2 regions of the Serratia proteamaculans genome follow, and region 2 is predicted to be linked to the other one. Evidence: predicted binding sites of a transcription regulator. Region 2 holds the regulator's gene; the other holds the start of a gene.
What was found. The regulator PurR, encoded in region 2, represses purine synthesis genes. The targets are predictions, from matches to a motif close to CANGCAAACGTTTGCNTG.

Region 1: the regulator PurR is predicted to act here: its motif matches at 11,023-11,040, upstream of QOT07_RS10540 (nucleoside-specific channel-forming protein Tsx).

What each region holds. Positions count from the first base shown of each region.
Region 1 is NZ_OX461105.1:2,227,231-2,239,650, forward strand. Features, by position in the region: gene QOT07_RS10490 (universal stress protein) at 456-884, shown strand; gene budC (meso-2,3-butanediol dehydrogenase) at 1,211-1,966, shown strand; gene QOT07_RS10500 (NAD(P)/FAD-dependent oxidoreductase) at 2,014-3,294, opposite strand; gene puuC (aldehyde dehydrogenase PuuC) at 3,306-4,802, opposite strand; gene puuR (HTH-type transcriptional regulator PuuR) at 4,818-5,375, opposite strand; gene puuD (gamma-glutamyl-gamma-aminobutyrate hydrolase) at 5,372-6,133, opposite strand; gene QOT07_RS10520 (glutamine synthetase family protein) at 6,374-7,792, shown strand; gene QOT07_RS10525 (APC family permease) at 8,110-9,480, shown strand; gene yddG (aromatic amino acid DMT transporter YddG) at 9,572-10,465, shown strand; gene QOT07_RS10535 (hypothetical protein) at 10,539-10,811, shown strand; gene QOT07_RS10540 (nucleoside-specific channel-forming protein Tsx) at 11,205-12,086, shown strand; gene QOT07_RS10545 (IS4 family transposase) at 12,136-12,420, opposite strand, start outside.
Region 2 is NZ_OX461105.1:2,371,960-2,384,379, forward strand. Features, by position in the region: gene QOT07_RS11175 (MATE family efflux transporter) at 1-1,347, opposite strand, end outside; gene QOT07_RS11180 (riboflavin synthase subunit alpha) at 1,590-2,240, shown strand; gene QOT07_RS11185 (I78 family peptidase inhibitor) at 2,270-2,566, shown strand; gene cfa (cyclopropane fatty acyl phospholipid synthase) at 2,644-3,795, opposite strand; gene punC (purine nucleoside transporter PunC) at 4,136-5,344, opposite strand; gene punR (DNA-binding transcriptional activator PunR) at 5,468-6,412, shown strand; gene purR (HTH-type transcriptional repressor PurR) at 6,409-7,434, opposite strand; gene cydH (cytochrome bd-I oxidase subunit CydH) at 7,758-7,847, shown strand; gene sodB (superoxide dismutase [Fe]) at 7,904-8,482, opposite strand; gene QOT07_RS11220 (C40 family peptidase) at 8,675-9,496, opposite strand; gene QOT07_RS11225 (Grx4 family monothiol glutaredoxin) at 9,912-10,259, shown strand; gene rnt (ribonuclease T) at 10,332-11,012, opposite strand; gene gloA (lactoylglutathione lyase) at 11,091-11,498, opposite strand; gene idi (isopentenyl-diphosphate Delta-isomerase) at 11,837-12,376, shown strand.

The DNA.
Region 1 (12,420 bases), 140 kb from region 2:
AATAAACTCCGGGATTACCCGGAGTTTATCTAAATAGTTATATTCAGAATATTCCAATAGCAATAGTTATTGGCAACAGCAAAAAAGATTGGCGTCGTAATAATAATAACGGCAGTGATTCAGTCTATTTTTCTGTTGTGAAAAAGTTGTGCTTAGGCTGCGTAAGGTTGGAGTGTTGGACGGACGCTTACGCCATAACATGACAGTCGGGAAAGTGACCGACAAACATTGATGACCCTGGCCTGTGCCGGGGTTTTTTTATGCCCGCAGCCCAACGGACCCGAAACGAAACGGGCCTGTTGATAAGGGGCATCGTGCCATTAGAGGAACGATGGTGTCGATGAGCGATAATTTCACCTCTGAACTAAACTTAAATTGCCTAATAAATAGGCGGTCAGCGTCTGCTGGCAGGGAGCGTCATCCTGTTTACTGGCTCGAGGCGGAGGGCAGTTATCATGACTTATCAACATATCCTGGTCGCAACCGATCTTGGCGAAGATGCCGAGTTCCTGCTGGGCAAAGGCGCCAAACTGGCTGGGGCGCTGAATGCCCGATTATCTCTGATCTATATCGATATTCATCATACTGGCTATTACGCCGAACTGGGCGTGGGTGAATACAACTACACGGATCGCACTTTTTCTGAACGCGTGAAAAATATGCTCAATGCCATCAAAGACCACTCGTCTTATCCGGTTGAAGAGGTGATTATCGGGCGTGGCGATCTGATGGAGGAGCTGAATCGGGCGGCTAAGGACAAGGGTTGCGACCTGATCCTCTTCGGCCACCATCACGATATCTGGAGTCGGTGGGTATCGTCGGCGCGGCAGGCGATCAATCACCTGCAGGTCGATCTGCTGGTGGTTCCGATTGAGAAAAAATAAGCCAGCCCAGGGCCGCTATCATTCAGCGGCCCGATTTTTTAATAATCAATGCTTATCGGTAAGTGGCGGTATAGGGCCGTGACTGAACTTATTGATGGCTGATAGTACGGCCGATAAATAGTCACGCCAGAGGATTTTATCAATCTCATCAAATGGTTGGCCTAATTCCGATATTGATTGTTCTGACGCATTGAATTTACAGTGAATACCTCTTTTTGATTAGTAAACCGCACGTTTTGACTGTCCCTCTCCCCTCATGAGTTTTATCCTCGATTCAATCAGGATTTGTATGACTTATCAGAATACATTCACATGGAGGAGTTCTTATGCGTTTCGACAATAAAGTGGTCATCATCACCGGCGCAGGCAACGGGATGGGGGAAGCGGCAGCGCGCCGGTTTTCCGCTGAAGGCGCTACCGTGGTGCTGGCTGACTGGGCGAAAGAGGCGGTAGACAAAGTGGCGGCCTCACTGCCGAAAGGCAAGGCGCTGGCGGTGCATATCGACGTTTCTGACCACGTCGCGGTTGAGAAAATGATGAATGAAGTGGCGGAAAAATTGGGCCGCATCGACGTGCTGCTGAACAATGCCGGCGTGCACGTGGCGGGCAGCGTGCTGGAAACCAGCGTGGCTGACTGGCGTCGCATCGCCGGGGTAGACATCGACGGCGTGATCTTCTGTTCCAAATTCGCTATGCCCTATCTGCTGAAAACCAAAGGCTGCATCGTTAACACCGCTTCGGTCTCTGGCCTGGGAGGCGACTGGGGCGCAGCCTATTACTGTGCGGCGAAAGGGGCAGTGGTAAACCTGACACGTGCCATGGCGCTCGATCACGGCGGTGACGGCGTGCGGGTGAACTCGGTGTGCCCAAGCCTGGTGAAAACCAATATGACCAACGGCTGGCCGCAGGAAATTCGCGACAAGTTCAATGAGCGTATTGCGCTGGGGCGTGCGGCAGAGCCGGAAGAAGTGGCGGCGGTGATGGCGTTCCTGGCCAGTGACGACGCCAGCTTTATCAACGGTGCCAACATCCCGGTGGATGGTGGGGCGACCGCCTCAGACGGTCAGCCGAAGATTGTTTAAGCATTAATCCTCAGGCCCGGTGAAGTTAAACGCCGGGCCTGAGAGCTTTACACCCCAATCCGATCGCGCAGTTGGTAGTAGGCCGCGCCAATTGCGGTAAACGGAATTTGCAGGTTGCGACCGCCGAAGAACGGCAGGTGCGGTAGTTTGGCAAAGGCATCGAATCTTTCCGCATCGCCTCGCATTAATTCCGCAATCAGCTTGCCTGCCAGATGAGTACAGGTCACGCCGTGGCCGCTATAGCCCTGCATGTAATAGACGTTATTCTCCAGGCGGCCGAACTGTGGCATGCGCGACAGCGTCAGCAGGAAATTGCCGGTCCAGCGGTAGTCGATATTCACCCCTTTCAACTGCGGGAAGGTTTTCAGCAGTTTGGGGCGGATCAGGTTGTCGATATCGTCCGGGTCGCGCGCACCATACACCACGCCCCCACCGTACAGCAGGCGGTTATCACCGGTGATACGGTAATAATCCAGCAAATAGTTACAGTCTTCGACGCAGTAATTCTGCGGGATCAGCGACTGCGCCACTTCCGGTGCCAGCGGTTCGGTGGCCACCACCTGAGTGCCGCACGGCATGCTGCGCTTGGCCAGTCTTGGTTCCAGCTTATCACCCAGATAGGCGTTGCCGGCCACGATCACATAGCGTGCCTTCACCTGACCGCTGGCGGTGCTGACGATGGTCGGTTCGCCGTGACGGATATTAGTGACGGCCGACTGTTCGAAGATGCGCCCGCCCTGCAGGCGGATGGCTTCGGCTTCACCGAGGGCCAGATTCAAAGGATGAATATGCCCACCGCTGTGATCCAGCAGCGCACCGACATAGCGCTCACTGTTGACCTCCTGACGGATGCGCTCAGCATCCAGCAGTTCAAGCTGGGTATTGCCATAACGCTCCCAGTGCTGTTTTTGTTCGATCAGCGCGTGATATTGCCGGTTGTTCAGGGCGGCGAAGATGCCGCCGGGGCGATAGTCACATTCGATGGCGTACCTTTGGATACGGCTGCGAATGATCTCTGCACCCTCAAACATCATGCCACCGAGTATACGGGCGCTTTCCGCACCGTAGCGCTGTTCAATCACGTCGATGTCGCGGCTGTAGGAGTTCACCAGTTGGCCACCGTTGCGGCCACTGGCGCCAAAGCCGATGCGTGCGGACTCCAGCACCACTACGTTGTAACCGGCTTCCACCAGGAACAGCGCCGAAGACAGGCCGGTGTAGCCGCCGCCGACGATGCAGACGTCGCATTCGATGGAGTCATTCAACTGCGGGTAGGGCGCGTGGCTGTTGGCCGAGGCCGCATAATAGCTTTTTACGTGTTCAGTCATGATATCTGCCCTTATTCCAGCGAAATCCAGGTGGTTTTCAGTTCGGTGAATTTTTCCAGCGCGTGCAGCGATTTGTCGCGGCCGTTGCCGCTTTGCTTGTAACCGCCGAACGGGACCGTCATATCCCCGTCGTTGTAGTTATTGACGAACACCGTGCCGGCTTTTAACTGACGAGCTAACCGGTGAGCACGCGACAGGTCGCGAGTCCAGATGGCGGCGCCCAATCCGTAGTCGCTGTCGTTAGCCAACTGCATGGCCTGTTGTTCGCCGCTAAAACTGGTGACTGCCAGCACCGGGCCAAAAATTTCATCACGCGCCACGCTCATGGCATTATCTACCTGGGTCAGAATGGTCGGGCCCAGGTAGCCGACATGGCCGTTCTGTGGGTGCTCGCGGCCGTCCAGGAACAGCGCGGCACCCTGGCTCAGGCCCTGCTCGATATAGTCGGCCACTTTCTCGCAGTGGCCCTGGTCGATCAGCGTGCCCATCACCGTCGTCGGATCGAGCGGATCGCCCGGCGTGAAGGCTGCCGCATGCCGCTTCAGCGCCAGTAAGAATTCCTGCTGAATGCTCTCTTCCACCAACAGCCGGGTACCGGCGATGCACACCTGTCCCTGGTTATAGAAAATGCCGGCGGCGGCGCTCTGTGCGGCCTTGTCCAGATCCGGGCAGTCGGCAAAGATAATATTGGCGCTCTTGCCGCCGGCCTCCAGCCACACCCGTTTCATATTGGACTGGCCGGCGTAGATCATCAGTTGTTTGGCGACCTGGGTGGATCCGGTAAAGGTCAGGGCGTCGACGTCGTTGTGCAGCGCCAGCGCCTTACCGGCATCGTGACCGTAGCCGGGGACAATATTCAATACGCCGTCCGGCAGCCCGGCCAGTTGCGCCAGCTTGCCCAGATAGATTGCGGTTAACGGGGATTTTTCAGAAGGTTTCAGGATCACGCTGTTACCGGTGGCCAGCGCCGGGCCGAGCTTCCAGCAGGCCAATAACAGCGGGAAGTTCCAGGGTACGATGGCACCGACCACACCAATAGGTTCGCGTTCGATCAACGCCAGTGCATCGCCACCGGTGGGGGCAATTTCACCGTAAACCTTATCGACCGCTTCGGCATACCAGCGCAGGCAACGGATAGCGCCGGGCACGTCGTCGCGCAGGCTGTGGCGGATCGGTTTGCCGGTATCCAGCGTTTCCAGCAGCGCCAGCTCTTCATGGTGTTGTTCCATCAATTCTGCCAACTTCAGCAAAGTGGCCTTGCGCTGCGCCGGAGCCGCTCTGGACCAGTCGCCGCGCTCAAACACTTCACGCGCCGCACTGACCGCCAAATCGATGTCGACGCTGCTGCCCCGGGCCACCTGGGTCAACTCACGTTGCCCGGCGGGATCCTCCACGGCAAAGGTTTGGCCTTCTACGGCCTGCTGATAGCGGCCATTGATAAACAGTTGGTTCTCAATTTTCAGGGCTTGCGCCCGGTGTTGCCAATACTGCAGATGGTGGAAGTCCATACCTTGCTCCGTTGATCAGAATGTCGTCGGCGTATGGGCGCTGATAATCCGGCAAATCCGCGCCGACGTGTTGCTGAAACTGTGGGGAATGCCGGTGTTGATGGCGTAGCTTTGGCCAGCCAGCAGGTGATAAGCCTGCCCGTTGACCTGCAGTACCACTTCGCCTTCCAACAGGGTGCCGATCTCTTCCCCCTGATGCTTGATACGTTCGCCGGTGGTGGTACCCGGTTCATAGGTTTCGATCATCATCGCCAGGGTGCGATTGGGGTCGCCGTTGTGGATCAGTTTCATCGATACCCCCTGGCTGCCAATCTCGATCAGATCCTGGCTGTCGATAACAATCTGTGGTTCATCCGGAATTTCCGGCTCGGCGAAGAACGCCGACAGTGACAGCCCGTACACCGTCAGCAGCTTTTGCAAGGTACTGATGGCCGGACTGACCTTGTCCTGTTCGATGGTGCTGATGGCGCTGTGGGTTAATCCAGACAGTTCGGCCGCTCGGCGCTGCGACAATCCCAACTGCTGGCGGATTTGCGACAGACGTTTTCCCGGTGCCAAGCTGACATCGCTCATGGGCGTTTTTCCTTTTGATAGTTCCGGCAGGCGCTAATGAACCCCTCAAACAACAGGCGCGACAGGGCGTACTCTTCACTGTTCCATTCCGGGTGCCATTGCACACCCAGCGCAAAGGGCTGGTCGCGCAGACTGATTGCTTCCACCAATCCGTCGGCAGCGTGAGCCTCGATGCGTACGTCGGGGCCGAGGGTTTTTGCTCCCTGGCCATGCAGTGAGTTGACCCAGAATCGATTGCAATCCGGTATCAGCTGCGAGAGTAAGCCGCCTTCCTGAACGATGACCTCGTGGGCGGGGGCGTATTGTTGTTCCAGCGGCAGGTCGTGATCTTCACGGTGTTCGAGCAGTTCGGGCAGTTCAAACAGCCGACGGTGAAGGGTGCCCTGGCTGGCGACCACCATTTCCTGCATACCGCGGCAAATGGCGAAAAGGGGAATGCGCCTGTCGAGCGTGTGGCGGATCAACGCCAGGCTCAATTCATCTCGCCCAGGATCGGCGTCAGGCTCATCGCCGTTTTCACCATAAAGGTGCGGCTGCACATTACTGGGGCTGCCCGGCAGCAGAATACCGTCGAGGTGCTCCAGCAATTCTTCCAGCAGTTTCGGTTCCGCCAGCGCGTGTGGCAGGGCGATTGGCAACCCTCCTGCGGCCACGACGGCATTTAGGTACTTTTCTTGCAAGGTCTGAGTGAGATGCCCGTTTAACCTATACCTGCACATCACTACGCCGACCACTGGTCTGTTAAATATATTGCCCATGCTGTCCCCTTGGTATGTTCGAAATTATGAACGATAAGCTTCTCCACTGCCGTTTTCGTTCAATATTTTATAAATCTAGCAGCCAAATGGGCAATATTCAAACTCAAAGTAACACTTGCAAAACAATTTTGTTGCATCTATGTTTCATTGGTGGACATTATATTGAGCAAGATGGTCAAAAAACATCGACGGCAATAAGTGTGAGAACCACAGACAAAAAACATACATGGCGGGTGAATCATGCAGACCAACATAGTAGAAGTGGAAAACTTTGTTCAGCACCACGAAGAAAAGCGAAGTAGCGCGTTCCAACGTGAAGTGAAGAAGTACCTGGAGTGTTATCCATTAACTCAGCACGTTGACGTTCTGCTGACCGATCTTAACGGCAGCTTCCGTGGCAAGCGCATTCCGGTGGGCGGGCTGAGCAAGCTGGAGAAAGGCTGTTACTTCCCGGCATCGGTGTTTGCGATGGATATTCTCGGTAACGTGGTTGAAGAGGCCGGGCTGGGGCAGGAACTGGGTGAGCCGGATCATATCTGTGTACCGGTCTTGGGCACCCTGACACCGTCGGCGGCGGATCCGCAATATATCGGCCAGGTGCTGCTCACCATGCTGGATGAAGATGGTACTCCCTTTGACGTTGAACCGCGCAATGTGCTGAACCGAGTTTGGCAGCGTTTGCGTCAGCGCGGGCTATCCCCCGTAGTAGCGGTAGAGTTGGAGTTCTATCTCATCGATCGCCAACGCGATTCGGAAGGCTATTTGCAGCCGCCGTGCTCGCCGGGCACCCAGGAGCGCAACACCCAGAGTCAGGTGTACTCCGTCGATAACCTTAACCACTTTGCCGACGTGCTGAGTGAAATTGACGAACTGGCTCGCATGCAGGGCCTGCCGGCAGACGGGGCGGTGGCCGAAGCTTCGCCTGGCCAGTTTGAAGTCAACCTGCACCATACCGATAACGTTCTGCAAGCCTGCGACCATGCGTTGGCATTAAAACGGCTGATCCGCATGGTGGCGGAAAATCACAACATGCAGGCCACCTTTATGGCCAAGCCCTACGAGGAACACGCCGGCAGTGGCATGCATGTGCATATCAGCATGCTGGACAGGCAGGGCAACAACGTCCTAGCGGACGATGATGGCGAAGATTCCGTGCTGCTGAAACAGGCGTTGGCCGGGATGATTGCCCTGATGCCTTCTTCTATTGCGCTGCTGGCACCGAACGTCAATGCTTACCGCCGCTTCCAGCCGGGCATGTACGTGCCGACTCAGGCGTCCTGGGGCCATAACAACCGTACCGTGGCGCTGCGTATTCCCTGTGGCGATCGCGACAGCCATCGCGTGGAGTATCGCGTGGCCGGGGCCGACGCCAACCCCTACCTGGTGATGGCGACCATTCTGGCCGGCATCGTCTACGGTCTGGAAACCACGCTGCCGCTGCAAGAGCCGGTCACCGGCAACGGGCTGGAGCAGGAGGGGCTGCCGTTCCCGATCCGTCAGAGCGATGCGCTGTATGAATTTGAGCATCAGCCGGTGCTGAATGCGCTGCTGGGGGAAAGGTTCAGTCATGTTTACCTGGCCTGTAAAACGGATGAGCTGGTGCAATTTGAGCGCCTGATCACCGAAACCGAAATCGAGTGGATGCTGAAAAACGCCTAAACCCGCTCGAACTCATGATACCGCGCGCGTCTGGCGCATTCCGCCGGCTATCCTGTGGCCTGCGAAGCTACGCGCAGCGGTAAAGCATTTCTTCCACTTTGGCGTACAGGACGTCGGCGAGGAAAGAACCATGACAGCCTTAACTGTTTCTTCAGTTTGCGCGGGCATCAGCCCGTGCCGCAGTGAATACGGGCCATCCGTTGGCCGAGATTTTTTGTCTTTATCTTCGACTTCCCGCCGCCTGAGCAGCAGTATCCCCGCGGCCTCTCTGAATGACGTTAAACGGTTACCAGCAGAGGACAAAGAGGGGAAGAGTCATGACGATTAATGCGACTGACGGTGAGCAAGCGGCCAAGCCGCAACTGCGTAAAACCCTGAAACTGTGGCAAGTGGTGATGATGGGCCTGGCCTATCTGACACCGATGACGGTGTTCGACACCTTCGGGATTGTTTCCGGCCTGACTGACGGCCACGTACCCGCATCCTATCTGCTGGCGCTGGCCGGCGTGCTGTTTACCGCCATCAGCTACGGTAAGCTGGTGCGCCAGTTCCCGACCGCCGGTTCTGCCTACACCTATGCGCAAAAGGCGATTAATCCGCACGTTGGTTTTTTGGTGGGTTGGTCGTCGCTGCTCGACTACCTGTTCCTGCCGATGATCAATACCCTGTTGGCGAAAATCTATCTGACTGCGCTGTTCCCTGAAGTCCCGCCGTGGGTCTGGGTGGTGGGTTTTGTGATCATCATTACCGCCATCAACCTGAAAAGCGTCAATCTGGTGGCCAACTTCAATACCCTGTTCGTGCTGGCTCAGGTCGCGATCATCGTGGTGTTTATCTTCCTGGTAGTGCGTGGCCTGCACAGTGGGGAAGGCATGGGGACGGTGTGGAGCTTGCAACCGTTCGTCAGTGAAAATGCGCATTTGTTGCCGATTATCACCGGTGCCACCATTTTGTGTTTCTCGTTCCTCGGCTTTGACGCCGTTACCACGCTGTGTGAAGAAACGCCCGATGCCGCCAGGGTGATCCCGCGGGCCATCTTCCTGACGGCGCTGTATGGTGGGGTGATCTTCATCAGCGTGTCGTTCTTTATCCAACTGTTTTTCCCTACTATTCAACGTTTCCATCAGCCGGATGCGGCACTGCCGGAAATCGCGCTGTACGTGGGCGGCAAGCTGTTCCAGTCGATTTTCCTGTGCGTCACCTTTATCAACACCCTGGCGTCGGGCCTGGCGTCACATGCCAGCGTTTCACGGCTGTTGTATGTGATGGGGCGCGATAACGTGTTCCCGGAAAAATATTTCGGCTATATCCACCCGAAATGGCGTACGCCATCACTGAACGTGCTGCTGGTGGGGCTGGTGGCATTGTCCGCGCTGTCTTTCGATCTGGTCACCGCCACGGCGTTGATCAACTTTGGCGCGCTGGTGGCTTTCACCTTCGTTAATCTGTCGGTGATCAGCCATTTCTATATTCGTGAAGGACGCAACAAAAGCTGGAAAGACCGCTTTAACTATCTGTTCCTGCCGCTGGTGGGGGCGCTGACGGTCGGCGTGCTCTGGCTCAACCTGGAAAAAAGCTCGCTGACCATGGGGTTGATTTGGGCGGCGCTGGGCTTTGGTTACCTGGCTTATCTCACCCGGCGCTTCCGTCAGCCGCCACCGCAGCTGGAACGACAGCCACAGCAATAACTGAGTCAGGCGGGGTTTCCCGCCTTTCTTTTTTGTCCGTCGGACAGTAGAGTGAAAATACTGATAAAAAATAACCGATTGGATCATCTTTATGTCTTCACTCCCCGTTTCGTATAAAGCCACCTTGCTCGGTCTGTTGGCGATCCTGCTGTGGAGCAGCGTGGTCGGCCTGATCCGCAGCGTTAGCGAAGGACTGGGGCCCATCGGCGGGGCGGCGATGATCTACAGCGTCAGCGCGGTTTTTTTGCTGCTGGCACTACGCCTGCCAAACCTTCGACAGTTTCCGCGTGCCTATCTGATCCTCGGCAGCCTGCTGTTTGTCAGCTATGAAATTTGCCTGTCGCTGTCGCTGGGTTATGCCAATACCCGTCTGCAGGCGATTGAAGTGGGGATGATCAATTATCTCTGGCCCTGTTTTACCGTGCTGATGGCGCTGGCGTTCAACGGCCAAAAGGCCAAATGGTGGTTGCTGCCCGGGCTGCTGCTGTCGTTGTTCGGCATTGGCTGGATCATGAGCGGCGAGGGGGGTTGGTCACCGGCGCAAATGCTGGCGAACGTGCACAGTAATCCGCTGAGTTATTCGCTGGCTTTCGCCGGGGCGGTGATTTGGGCCGTGTATTGCAATCTGACCAAGAAAATTGCCCAGGGCCATAACGGCGTGGTGCTGTTTATTACGCTGACCGCCGTCGCGCTGTGGATCAAATATGCCTTCAGCAGCGAAAGCGGCATGCAGTTCACCCTGCCGGTGACCCTGACGTTGCTGTGTGCCGGCATGGCGATGGGGGTGGGATACGCGGCCTGGAACGTGGGTATTCTGCACGGCAATATGACGCTGCTGGCGACGGTATCTTACTTTACCCCGGTGTTATCGGCGGTGTTTGCCGCGCTGGTGCTGGATACCGCATTGAACGCCAGTTTCTGGCAGGGCGTGGTGATGGTGACCCTGGGATCGTTAATCTGTTGGCGGGCAACCCGAGGAAACTAACGGAAATTATCCGCCGGTTGCTCAATGTTGAACTAGAATCTAACTAGCGATCTTGCATGAAGGAACATAAAAAATGAGAGACGATATCCAATTCATTCAGCAACCTGTGATTGATGATGCAAGTTATATGCGCGGTGATACGGTGCGCCTGACCACCGCCAATCTGCGCCACGAATACCAGCTTGATGTCAGTATTCTGCGCCGGGAAGACAAGCTGATTTATGGTTCGGTGATCGCCGCCGCACCCAAGGTGGATATTCCACCCAAAGAGTGGGAAATCGAACCGGGTCAAGAAGTGGTCTTCCGTAAGGAAAATATCGCCAAAGCGATCCCCTCGATTAGCTGAGTCTCAGCCAGGGTTTTCGAACCTCCGTTTCCCTCAGTCACATTTCCAACAAATGCCGGTGCTAAAAACGCCGGCATTTTCATTTCTGCGACAGACCTGGTTACTTTTTTGTATTGCGCACAATTGGCACAAAAACTGCTTTAAAAATCACCGGGCATGACAAAAATCACAGCGATCGTGAATTTGCATGAAACATAATTTGACAAATGTGAACGCAATCGATTACCTATTCGCAAAATGCATAACTGGATCACAGATTCTTACACCCAGTGATTTCTATAATGCGCGCGTCGCCCGAGAAGTTTGTAAGCGGAGGCAACGCCAGGTGTCGTCAGACTCATTGTCATCTTTTCTAACGGGCAGGAAATGGCCCTTTAAGCATGTGGTAATAAAATGAAAAAAATAGCTCTCGCAGCAGGTATCCTGATCGCAGCGTCTTACAGTGCATCTTCAATGGCTGATAGCAAAGACAGCCAATACGTCTCGGATTGGTGGCACCAGAGCGTTAACGTGGTGGGCAGCTACCACACCCGTTTCGGACCTCAGTTGAACAACGATGTTTACCTGGAGTACGAAGCCTTCGCCAAAAAAGATTGGTTTGATTTCTATGGTTATGTCGATGTGCCTAAATTCTTCGGCGTCGGCAACACCCCGGACCGCGGCATCTGGGATAAAGGCTCACCGATGTTTATGGAGATCGAACCTCGCTTCTCGATCGACAAACTGACCAACACCGACCTGAGCTTCGGTCCATTCAAAGAATGGTACTTCGCCAACAACTACATCTATGACCTGGGCCACGACACCGACGGCCGCCAGAACACCTGGTACATGGGTCTGGGCACCGATATCGAGACCGGCCTGCCAATGAGCCTGTCGATGAACATCTATGCCAAATACCAGTGGGAAAACTACCAGGCTGCCAATGAGAACAGCTGGGACGGTTACCGCTTCAAGGTGAAATACTTTGTGCCGCTGACCCAATTGTGGGGCGGCAATCTGAGCTACATCGGCTTTACCAACTTTGACTTTGGTTCCGATCTGGGCAAAGACAGCAACTGGACCGACGGCACCGGCAAACAGGTTCGCACCAGCAACTCGATCGCTTCCAGCCATATTCTGGCGCTGAACTACGATCACTGGCACTACTCCTTCGTGGCACGTTATTTCCATAACGGCGGCCAATGGCAGGACGGGGCGGATATCGGTACCCCACAGGGTCCAATTAAATCTACCGGCTGGGGTTACTACCTGGTGGCGGGTTATAACTTCTGATTTTCCGTGGTATCAGAATCAGAAAACCCCGCTTTAGCGGCAATGCCGTTCACTTAAGTGGTGAGGCATAACGATTCACCGGATAACGGGTTTTTGATATCTTAACCGCCCTCGGCCTTGATGGTCGGGGGCGTTTTGTTATGAACATCGCCTCCAAACTCCCCCTCAGGTGCATCAGCCGTTTCGGTATCGTTCCGGGGGATACCGTATTACCCAGCACTATCAGTTCCGTCGCTATTACCCCAAAAGCAAATTTAAAACTCATCTCCGACGGCGCTCTTTTATACTGTTTTGCCGTCAGCGCCGCTTCCCGCCTGATAAGGTTGTAAGCCAG
Region 2 (12,420 bases):
CGCCGGCTGTTTTTGCAGCCAACGCATGCGCATGGCCATCATGATGGCGGCGAAAGTCAGGCCAATGATAAAGCCAATCCAGAATCCGCTTGGCCCCATCGCCGGTACCACGACGTCGGTCAGCGCCAGCAGATAACCGCTCGGCAGACCCAGGATCCAATAAGCGACAAAGGTGATGAAGAAGATCGAGCGGGTATCTTTATAGCCACGCAGAATACCGCTGCCGATCACCTGAATAGAATCGGATATCTGGTAAATGGCCGCCAACAACATCAGGTGCGATGCCATGGCAACCACCGCCGGGCTGTCGTTATACAGCAGGGCGATTTGTTCCCGGAAGGTGGCGGTAAACAGCGCAGTGCAACAGGCCATGGCGATGCCGACGGCAATAGCTGCGTAGGCGGCAATTCGCGCCCCTTCGACCGAGCCTTCGCCCAACCGATAGCCGACGCGGATAGTCGCGCTGACGCCCAGTGACAATGGCAAGACGAACATCAGTGCGCTGAAGTTAAGTGCAATCTGGTGCCCGGCCACGGAAACAATGCCCAGCGGCGAAACCAGCAGGGCGACGACGGCGAACAGCGTGACTTCAAAGAACAGCGCCAGCGCCACCGGCAGGCCAATGCCGAACAGACGTTTCATTGCTGGCCAGTCGGGGCCTTTGCTGCTGCCTTCATGCGGCAGAATATCGCGCTGTGACGGGGCGCGTTTAACATACCAGCGCATCGCCAGGAACATAAACCAGTAGACGCTGCCGGTTGCCACGCCGCAACCGACGCCGCCCAACTCTGGCATGCCGAACTTGCCGTAGATAAAGATATAGTTAATCGGGATATTCACCAGCAGGCCGAGAAAACCAATCACCATGCCCGGTTTGGTTTTCGATAGCCCTTCACACTGACCACGCAGCACCTGGAAGAACAGATAGCCCGGAGCACCCCACATGATGGCATGCAAATACCCCACGGCTTTATCCGCCAGCTGCGGGTCGATATTGTGCATCATGTCGATGACGAACTTGCTGTTATACAGCACGACAATCACCAGCAGTGAGACGATGGCCGCCAGCCAAAAGCCCTGACGAACCTGATGAGCAATGCGATCGCGTCGGCCTGCACCATTAAGCTGTGCGATCACCGGCGTTAGCGCCAGCAGCAGGCCGTGGCCGAATAGAATAGCCGGCAGCCAGATCGAGGTACCGACGGCAACCGCCGCCATATCCGTGGCGCTGTAGGCGCCGGCCATAATGGTATCTACCACGCCCATTGCGGTTTGTGATATTTGCGCGATGATTACCGGGATAGCGAGGGCCAATAAACTACGCGCTTCAATTAAGTACTTCTGCACGCATACACCTTTTCTATTTATTTATGATGGAGGGATGGGTCGTCGCGAAAGGACAACAATTAAAAATAGCGGAATTTTGTCAAAAAGATTGTACCCGCTCGGCGTGGTTAAGCAAATGCTGTGATGAAATAGTTATTAAATGCGCAGGCGCAGATTTTTTGTCGCCCGAGGTTTGGTTTTCCTCGCCAACTGGGGCAAACTGCCTCAAGCGCTTTAAACATTTTCAGAAAGAAGAGGCTCACATGTTCACGGGTATCGTACAGGGCACCGCGCCGCTGGTTGCCATTGATGAAAAATCCAACTTCCGCACTCACGTCATCGACATGCCCACTGAACTGCTGCCTGGGCTCGAGCTTGGCGCATCGGTCTCTCATAATGGCTGCTGCCTGACCGTCACAGCGGTTGAGGGCAACCGCGTCAGCTTTGATTTGATCAAAGAAACGCTGCGCCTGACCAACCTCGGCGAGCTGGCGTTGGGGGACGTGGTCAATATCGAAAGAGCGGCCAAGTTTAATGATGAAATTGGCGGCCACCTGATGTCCGGCCATATTATCTGCACCGCAGAGGTTGCCAAGATTTATACCTCTGAGAATAATCGTCAGGTGTGGCTGCGCATGCCGGACGCGGAACTGATGAAATACGTTCTGCACAAAGGCTTCATTGGCATCGATGGTATTAGTCTGACCATCGGTGAGGTGGTGAATAACCGGTTTTGCGTGCATTTGATCCCGGAAACGTTGGAGCGCACCACACTGGGCAAAAAACGCCTGGGTGATAAGGTGAATATTGAGATCGATCCACAAACGCAGGCGGTGGTAGACACCGTTGAGCGGGTGTTGGCGAGCCGTGAAGCGGCAATGGCGGCGGCGAGTGCGCTGGCGCAGAAGATCTGAAGAACGACAAACTACAGAGGAGCAATCGCGTGAAGTTTTATGGGAAAACGTTGATGTTAACGGCGCTGTTGGCGCTGAGTGCTTGTAGCAGCTCGCCGGAACAGGGTACTGCCAACCCGGCGGTAGATGCAGAGAATGACACCTGCGGTGCGGCGCAATATCAGAGCTATGTCGGTAAACCGATGTCAGCGCTGGAAGGCGTGCAGATTGAATCGCAAGTGCGCGCGATTCCGTATAACTCTGCGGTCACGATGGACTTCAATCTGAGTCGTCTGAATTTCCTCGGCGATAGCGATGATAAGATCATTCGCGTGTATTGCGGCTAATATACCCGCGCTGATCAATGCATAAAAAGAACCCCGGTTAGTGCAAGCTAGCCGGGGTTCTTTATGCTGAGTGATTATTAACGCGTGACGCGAATACCGCCATCAACGCCTTTCGGGCTGAATACCACCTGCCAAAGCTGAATATCACGTGCGCGAAACGCTCCGGCGCAGGCGTTCAGATAATAGCTGAACATGCGTTCGAAACGATCCGAATAACGTTGGGCGAGTTGTGGCCAAGCCTGTTTGAAGCGTTCGTACCAGGCCATCAGGGTGCGATCATAATCGGCGCCAATATTATGCCAATCTTCCATCACAAAACGCCCCTCACTGGCCTGGGCAATATGTGAGATCGACGGCAGACAGCCATTCGGGAAGATATATTTATTGATCCACGGGTCAACATTCATATCTGTCCGATTCGAGCCAATGGTGTGCAGCAGGAACAGGCCGTCCGGTTTTAAATTACGCTCCACCACTTTGAAGTAGGTGGGGTAGTTTTTCGGACCAACGTGCTCGAACATGCCGACAGAAACAATACGGTCAAACTGCAGGTCTAAATCGCGGTAGTCTTGCAAGCGGATTTCGACGTCCAGCCCGGCGCAGTTTTCCTGTGCCAGTTTTTGCTGTTCGGCAGAAATAGTTACGCCCACTACCGAAACACCGTAATTTTTCGCCGCATAGGCAGAAAGCCCGCCCCAGCCACAGCCAATATCCAGCAAGTTCATGCCCGGCTGCAGCTGCAGTTTGTCGCAAATCATCCGCAGCTTGGCTTCTTGCGCTTCTTCCAGCGTGGTGGCTTCTTTCCAGTAAGCGCAAGAATATTGCATATAAGGGTCGAGCATCTGCGTAAACAGATCGTTTCCCAGATCGTAATGTTCTTTACCGACTATCCAGGCGCGTTTCTTCGATTGCAAATTGGTGAGTCGCGCGGCGGCAATACGCAGGGTATCTTTTAGATGGCGGGGGAGTTTCTTTTCCAGACCGGCACGGACTACGTGTTGAAAGAATATATCCAGCCGTTCACATTCCCACCAGCCGTCCATATAGCTTTCGCCCAAGCCAAGGGAGCCTTCCTGCAGCACGCGTTTAAAAAAATCGGGATTTTTAACCTGAATATCGAATGGGCGCGAGCCGTTAACTTCAATACCGGCCATGCTGAGCATTTCATGGGCGATGCGATACCATTGGTTATCCTGAATGCTCAGATCTTCTATACACGATGAACTCATAGCTTCTCCATCACCTTCTTCTGACTTATGACCCGCCAAAAAATAGCTTAGACAAATTCTGCGGGTGCATACGTTTACCTACGGTAAAAAGTCCCGTGGCGTCTGATATCCGACTATGAACAGAGGAAAATTTTAAGAAGGTTCCTGCGCAAGAAACGCGGGAAAGACAATCCTTAAAAAAGTGTGACGCCATACGCGTACACAACAGCAATTTGTGATAAAGAAATTATAAAAGTGTTATTTTAAAAGGTCGTTTTGAGTATAGGCTTGCCGAGGCGCTTACTCAACTGTAAATCGCACTCGGCAAAAATATTCTTTAAGTGATTATTAATGCATACAATTATGACGCAGAGTTAGCATGTTCCTGCCTTGCAGCCTGCTGATCATCGATCACTTTTCCCCGTTGCAGCATATAGCCCAATGCGGCCAACACCACCGTAGAAACCATCACCGTTACCGTTGCCAACAGCGGTTGGCCGATAAAAGCCGACACCAGCATACTGGCGACAAAACACAGGCCCAACTGCAGGGTGTTTTGCAAGGCTGCGGCTTTGCCGGTGCCTTCCGGGAACGGGGTTAACGCATTTGCCACTACGATTGGGTAGGTGGCACCGTTGACCAGCGCCATCACGCAGAACGGGATCAGCAGCGTGGTGAGCGTTGGCTCGGTCAGCGTGGCAACCAGATATAACGCCACCATACTGATGCCATAAGCTACCAGTAGCCACGGTAGCAAGGTGTTGCCATTCATGCGATTTAACGCGGTGCGACAGCCGTAACCCCCTAATAAGAATGCCAGGGTCTGCGGCACATAGCTCAGGCCGATATCATTTGGGCTGTAGCCCATATCACCAAGAATAAAGGGTGAACCGGTCAGCCAGGCGAAGAAGCCGGCGGAGCAGGCGGCAAAGATGGTGACGTTGCCGCTGAAGGCCGGGGACTTAAGCAGTTGCAAGAAGGTCAGGGTGTTTTTCTTCTCGGCAGAAGGCTCGGCCTTGGCGCTTTCTTTCAACAGCAGCGTTGGCAGCAACAAAATCACCGTGATGCCCAGCAGCACGGCGAAAATGGCACGCCAGCCCATGTGGTTCAACAACCAGGCACCGACCAGGGGGGCCAGTGCAGGCGAAAGTGCGACCAGTGGCATAATGGTGGCGAAGACTCGGTTAGCCTTGCCTTCACGGTAACGGTCAATCACCAGGGCTTGCCAGGTGACGGCGGCAGAACACACGCCAATCGCCTGGATAAAACGCAGTGACCACAGTTGAACGGCATTCTGTACCCACAGCATACCGAGGCAACCCAGGGCAAACAGCGCCAGGCCAATCAGCAACACCGGTTTACGGCCGAGGTGATCGGACAGTGGGCCCCAGAGCAGTTGAGCAAAGGCAAAGCCGGCCAGGAAGATACTGAGGCTGGCACTGATCGCCCCGGCGGAAATCTGCAGGTCTTGCTGCATCACGCCAAAGGCGGGCAAGTACATGTCGGTGGCCAGATAACCCAGCATACTCAGGCCGGCAAGGTAGAACATAAAACCAAAGGAATTTCGCATGGTATTTCTCGTTAATATTTTAATGTCGCAGGTTTTTAGCGCCGGCAAGTGTATCCGGCTGGATCTCTGCTTGTGAAACGGTAATATTTGCGAGGTGCTGTTAAAAAAATTGAAGGCAAGGTTATGTGGTCTGAATATTCACTCGATGTAGTAGACGCGGTCGCCCGCACCGGCAGCTTCAGCGCAGCGGCGCAGGAATTGCACCGTGTACCCTCGGCGATAAGTTATACCGTGCGACAACTGGAGCAATGGCTGGCGGTACCGCTGTTTGAGCGCCGTCATCGCGACGTGGAGCTGACCCCGGCCGGCGTGTTGTTTGTTCAGGATGCGCGCATTGTCATCAAAAAAATGCTCGACACCCGTCGACAGTGTCAGCAGGTGGCTAACGGCTGGCGTGGCCAGTTGAAAATTGCCGTGGACATCATTGTTAAACCTCAGCGCTGTCGCCAACTGGTGCTGGATTTTTACCGCCATTTCCCCGACGTTGAACTGATGGTGCAACCGGAGGTGTTTAACGGTGTGTGGGATGCGCTGGTGGATGGGCGTGCCGATATGGCGATTGGGGCGACGCGGGCAGTGCCGGTCGGCGGCGGGTATGCTTTTCGCGATATGGGGGATATGCGCTGGTTGTGCGTGGTCAGCCCGCAGCATCCGCTGGCGGCGCTGGAAGGGCTGCTGAACGACGATCAGCTTCGGCCTTTCCCATCGCTGTGTCTGGAAGATACCTCACGCAACCTGCCCAAACGAGTCACCTGGACGCTGGACAACCAACGGCGGTTGGTGGCGCCGGACTGGGCCTCGGCGTTGGATTGCCTGTGTGCAGGCCTGTGCGTCGGCATGATGCCTGCGCATCAGGCATTGCCGTTGGTGCAGCGCGGGGAACTGGTGGCGTTGCAGTTGCAACAGCCGTTTCCGGCCAGCCCTTGTTGCCTGACCTGGCAGCAGAATACGCCATCACCGGCGATGGCCTGGCTGTTGGACTACCTGGGGGACAGTGAAACCTTGAATCAGGAATGGTTAAGCGAAGTGACGCCGGAAACCGCAGAGGCTTCCGGCGCTAACGACTAGCGGCGGTAATCGATGAAAGGGCCGTCAGCGACCGAGCGGCGCTCAACCAGCTTGGGATGCACTTCAATCACCTGCGACTCTTCGCGCTTGCTGATGATACGGTCCAGCAACATGGTGAATGCCATCTCACCCAAACGCTCTTTCGGTTGATGAATGGTGGTCAGCGCCGGGGTGAAATAGCGGGCGTTACGTACGTTATCGTAGCCAATCACCGAGATGTCCTGCGGTACGCGCAGCCCAAGTTCATCGGCGGCGCAGATCGCACCCATCGCCATGATATCGCCACCGCAGAATACCGCGGTCGGGCGATGCTTCTGCGACAATATCTGGTGCATGGCCTTGTAGCCGGATTCTGGCTCAAAGTCACCCTGGACAATCCATTCGTCGCGAACTTCGATATTGGCTTCTTCCATGGCCTTTAAAAAGCCCTGATGGCGGCCGCCACCGGTATTACGCGCCAACTGACCCGGAATGGCGCCGATATCACGGTGGCCGCGCTCGATCAGATAACGCCCGGCCAAATAGCCACCTTCGAAGGCATTATCGATAATGGTATCGGTAAAATCACCGCGCGCGGTACCCCAGTCCATCACCATCATTGGGATGTTGCGATAGTCTTCCAGCATGCCGAGCAATTGGTCCGGGTATTCCGAACACATGACCAGCAGACCATCGACGCGTTTTTGTGCCAACATCGCCAGATAGGCACGCTGTTTGTCCAGATTGTTGTGCGAGTTACACAGGATCAGCGTATAGCCTTTGCTGTAGCAACTGTTTTCCACCGCCTCGATCACTTCGGCAAAGTAGGGGGCTTCGCTGGAGGTCGCCAGCAAACCAATCGATTTGGTGTGATTGACCTTCAGGCTACGCGCCACGGCGCTGGGTGAATAGTGCAGCTCTTTAATCGCGGCAGCCACGGCCGTTTTTGTCTCTTCGGCGACGAAACGAGTCTTATTGATGACGTGCGAAACGGTGGTGGTGGAAACGCCAGCGCGTTTGGCCACATCTTTAATCGTTGCCATGTAAAGAATGACTCCTGAACTCACATGTTGCAGCATGTAAGTGTGATGTTAATCGTTTGCCTGCGTAGATCCTTCTCCAAAGAAGCGAAAACTGAGTTTTTAGTGTGTTGAAGTCGTCAGCGCTTGGTCAGGAGGGGCATTTTGCCGGTACACAGTTGTGAACTGCGAATTTTGTCCCATATTGAACAAAAGGGGAAGAGGTAATCGATATAATAAACCGGGAAATGATAACAAGATTTTATTGGCTAACTGTGTGAAAATGGTTTGACGCATTAATTGTGTGCCTTTTACCCTTGGGAAACCCAATCTGAAAAGGAGTTGTAATGGATACCGATCTGAAAATGTCACTGTTCACCACCGTCTGTGCGCTGGCCGTGATTATTGCTTTCAGCTTCACCGCTGCTTTGAACTGATCCCCTTAAGTAAAACAGGCGCAGCCCGCTGCGCCTGATTGCTCTTTCCCTCAGCTTTACGCCAGGTTTTTCTCCACAAATGCCCAGTTAACCAGCGCCCAGAAGTTTTCCAGGTAGGCCGGCCGCGCATTGCGGTAATCGATGTAGTAGGCGTGTTCCCAAACGTCGACGGTCAGCAGCGGTTTATCTTCACCGGTCAACGGTGTAGCCGCGTTCGAGGTGTTAACAATAGCCAGTGAACCATCCGGCTTTTTCACCAGCCAGGTCCAGCCTGCGCCAAAGTTTTTCACTGCGGCATCGCTAAATTGTTCCCTGAAGGCAGCGAAAGAACCAAAAGCCTGATTGATCGCCGTTGCCAGTTTGCCCTGAGGCTCACCGCCGCCTTGTGGCGACAAACAATGCCAATAGAAGCTGTGGTTCCACACCTGTGCAGCATTGTTGAAGATGCCGCCGTCTGAGGCCTTAATGATCGCTTCCAGCGATAGTCCTTCAAACTTGCTGCCTTTCAACAGATTGTTCAGGTTAACCACGTAGGCGTTGTGGTGCTTGCCATAGTGGTATTCCAGGGTTTCTGCGGAAATGTGCGGCTCGAGGGCATTTTTTTCATAGGGTAATGCGGGCAGTTCAAACGACATTGCTTTCTCCTTTTACAGTGCCAACCTGAATCAGAACAACCAACAACAGATTGACCTGCTTTTATTGTGGGTATTTAGCTTAGCAATTTTCGCGCTGAAATACAGGGGGAATGGCAAAGGATTAGTTGCAGCATCGAGAGTTTGGGGAAACGCTCAGGGGAGAGCGGCTGGCAGGGCCAGCCGCAAAGGCAATTATCGAATGGTTTTCGGTGTCACTACCCGACGTGCGCCAATGTAGTGGTTTTGCCAGTAATCGTTGTCGAGCTGGCTGATGCGGATTTCTTCACCGGTACGCGGTGACTGAATGAATTTACCGTTGCCCAGATAAACCCCAACATGGTCTGCCACGCCGCGGTTGTTAATCCGGAAGAACACCAGGTCGCCGCTTTCCAATTCATTTTTCTTGATCGGCGCGGCGTCGCGCAGGTGGTACATCTCGTTGGCGGTACGTGGCATTTTGATTTTCACCACGTCTTTATAGGCGTAATAAATCAGGCCGCTGCAGTCAAAACCGGTTCTCGGTGAGGTGCCGCCCCAACGATAGGGCTTACCCATCTGATCCATCAGCTTGGCCATCGCGGTTTGCTTGGCATGCTGGTAGCGTTTCTTGTGCGCCGGGGTAAGTTTCAGCGGCTTCTCGTCACGAACCAATTTGGCGGTGGCCATACCGGCTTCGCGGTGGCGGCCATAGCCTTTTTTGTAACCCTTTTTCGGCGGGGTCACTTTAATCTTGGCGACTTTATGAGTTTTGTTTTTCGATTTGGCGCTAACAATCTTTTTAGCGGTTTTTTCTGTTTTGGTTTTGGAAACCTTGGCAGTTTTCTGTGGGGTGGTGACTTTTACTTTTTTGCTGCTGGCTTTAACCGCTTTCTTTTTCTTGCGGTCATCCGGTCGGGCTTCGTTTACGTGGCTCTTACGCTGCTCGGCGGCAACACGAGACTGCGGCGCAGCATGCGCCAGATTAAAGAATAGCTGTGTAAACAACAGCACAAAAAGCGTAAGAATTAAACGCATGTCGACGTTACCAACCTTGGCCCCGGAACAGATATCGAAAGAATGACAGTATTCCCGAATTTCGCCATATAAAACAGCGAAGAACTCATAAATGATAATCCATATTGTGAGAAAACGTTAATAGCATTTTTTCTGCTGAAAAATCAAACTGTTGGTGTATAAAAAATCAACAATGACCGTCACTGGATTTATTAAACGTCGTGTTTTGATGAAAAAATATATTAGTGAAATAGCCAGATTAAAAATGTTATTCTGCGCATATGTTTTGACCGGAAAGGCCTTGCCGGCGAGACGCGACTGACAACCAAGGAATGCCCCTGCAAAAGATGGCGTTTTCTTGCGACTGTTCCAGCCGCTACAATAGCCAGTGTGATGCATGTTGTAGCCATGAGATTTGGCTTGAGGAAGCAATATAATGACGACGACGATTGAAAAAATTCAGCACCAGATCACTGAGAACCCAATTCTGCTGTATATGAAAGGTTCACCGAAATTGCCAAACTGCGGTTTCTCAGCGCAAGCTGTGCAGGCGCTGTCTGCCTGTGGCGAACGTTTTGCTTACGTTGATATTCTGCAGAACCCGGACATCCGCTCCGAGTTGCCGAAATACGCTAACTGGCCGACGTTCCCACAGCTGTGGATAGACGGTGAGCTGGTTGGCGGCTGTGATATCATCATGGAAATGTATCAGCGCGGCGAATTGCAGCAGCTGATCAAAGAAACGGCAGAGAAATACAAACAGCAGGAAGACCAGCAGCCTTAATCGGCTCGGTTCTATTGTTGGAAGTCATCGGGCGGTGCCAGCTAATACTGGGCCGCCCGATTTTTTTGTATCTTAGTCGGTATTACTGGCCGCCAATGGCCAGCCACCAAGGCGTTTCCAGCGGTTAACCAGTTCGCAGAACAACTGAGCGGTTTGCTCGGTATCATACAGCGCCGAATGCGCCTGGGCGCTATCGAACGGGATATCGGCGGCAATGCAGGCTTTGGCCAGCACCGTCTGCCCCAGCACCAGCCCACTCAACGCCGCGGTATCAAAGGTGGCGAAGGGGTGGAAAGGGTTGCGTTTCAGGCTGGCGCGCTCTGCGGCAGCCATCAGGAAGCTGTGATCGAAATTGGCGTTATGCGCCACAATGATCCCCCGGTTACAGCCACGATCCTTAATCCCCTTGCGCACCGCTTTAAAAATAGCGTGCAGGGCATCGTGTTCACTGACCGCACCGCGTAGCGGATTACTCGGGTCGATACCGTTAAAGGCCAACGCTTCCGGCTGTAGGTTGGCGCCTTCAAAAGGCTCCACATGAAAATGCAGGGTTTCGTCCTGTTGTAACCAGCCGTCTTCATCCATTTTTAACGTAACGGCGGCAATTTCCAGCAGTGCGTCAGTCTTGGCATTAAATCCGGCGGTTTCTATATCTATTACTACAGGGTAAAACCCACGAAAACGGCCACTCAGGGCGTTAAGATCACTTTTTTCGGCCATCAGTTTCTTATCTTCATCGAATACAGCGCGCATTATGGCAAATTTTGCGCCCGGTTGCAGGCGGTTATCACGCGGAAAAAACAGGGGCGCAGAAAGCGCCCCTGATTGACCTTAGTGGCCGAGGCCATGGCCGGCGTGTTTGTTCTCGATCAGTTCGATTTTATAACCGTCCGGATCTTCAACAAAGGCGATAACCGTGGTGCCGCCCTTGACCGGACCGGCTTCGCGGGAGACCTTGCCACCGGCGTTACGGATGCTGTCACAGGTGGCGGCAACATCGTCAACCCCCAGCGCCAGGTGGCCGAACGCGGTGCCCATTTCGTAACTGTCGGTGCCCCAGTTATAGGTCAGTTCAATCACTGCACCTTCGCTTTCATCGGTATAGCCTACAAACGCCAGCGAGTACTTGTATTCCGGGTTCTCGCTGGTGCGCAGCAAGCGCATGCCTAATACCTTGGTATAGAAGTCGATGGAGCGCTGCAGGTCACCGACGCGGATCATGGTATGGAGTAAGCGCATAATTCCTCTGATTGGATGTGCCGTTGCCAATGGCGGATGGATTGAAGCGAAATCCAGTATAGCGTTGCCGCATAAGGGATTTCAATGTATGCCAAGGCAGGGCGCACAATACTATAGTGACGTTGTCACTCAATGGTCGGGTAAGACAGCAGCAACCGCACACTTTGTCGCCGTGCACAGTTTGGAAATAGGTACTATAACCCCTGCAAGGAACAGCGCGTCACGATAACGATATAGAGCCCGGATTGGACTGGGTTAATGTATAAATTTGGATCGGATTAATATGACGGTTTATTTTTTCAGTGCGGGGACATCGCGTTTGCCGAAGGAGTCGCTTAATGGATGAAATGCTCATTCTGGTGGATGCCGATGATAACTCCATTGGTTCGCAAACCAAAACGCTGGTACATCAGCAGGGGTTGTTGCACCGGGCGTTTTCAATTTTTATCTTTGATAGCCAGGGCCGCCTGCTGTTGCAACAGCGTGCTTTCAGTAAGTATCACTCGGCCGGACTATGGACCAACAGTTGCTGTGGCCACCCGCGCTGGGGAGAGGTAACGCTTGCCGCGGCTCAGCGCCGATTGCAGGAAGAGATGGGGTTTAGCAGTGAGTTGCAGCAGGTTTCCAGCTTCACCTATCACGCTGCGGTGCCCGGCGATTTAATTGAGCACGAGTTCGATCATATCTACGTCGGTTTATTTGACGGCGAACCGCAGGCGGCGCCTGAAGAAGCACACAGCTGGTTGTGGATGGATATTCAGCAATTAACGGATGATATAACGCGCAACCCGGAAAAGTTTACCGTTTGGTTTCGCACGATAATGAATAATCTTGATGCCAATGAAATACAGCGTTGGGCGAGGTTGGCTGTGAAGTAACTGACCGATAACCCAGACGGCAAAAAGCCCGCAGGTATAGGTAC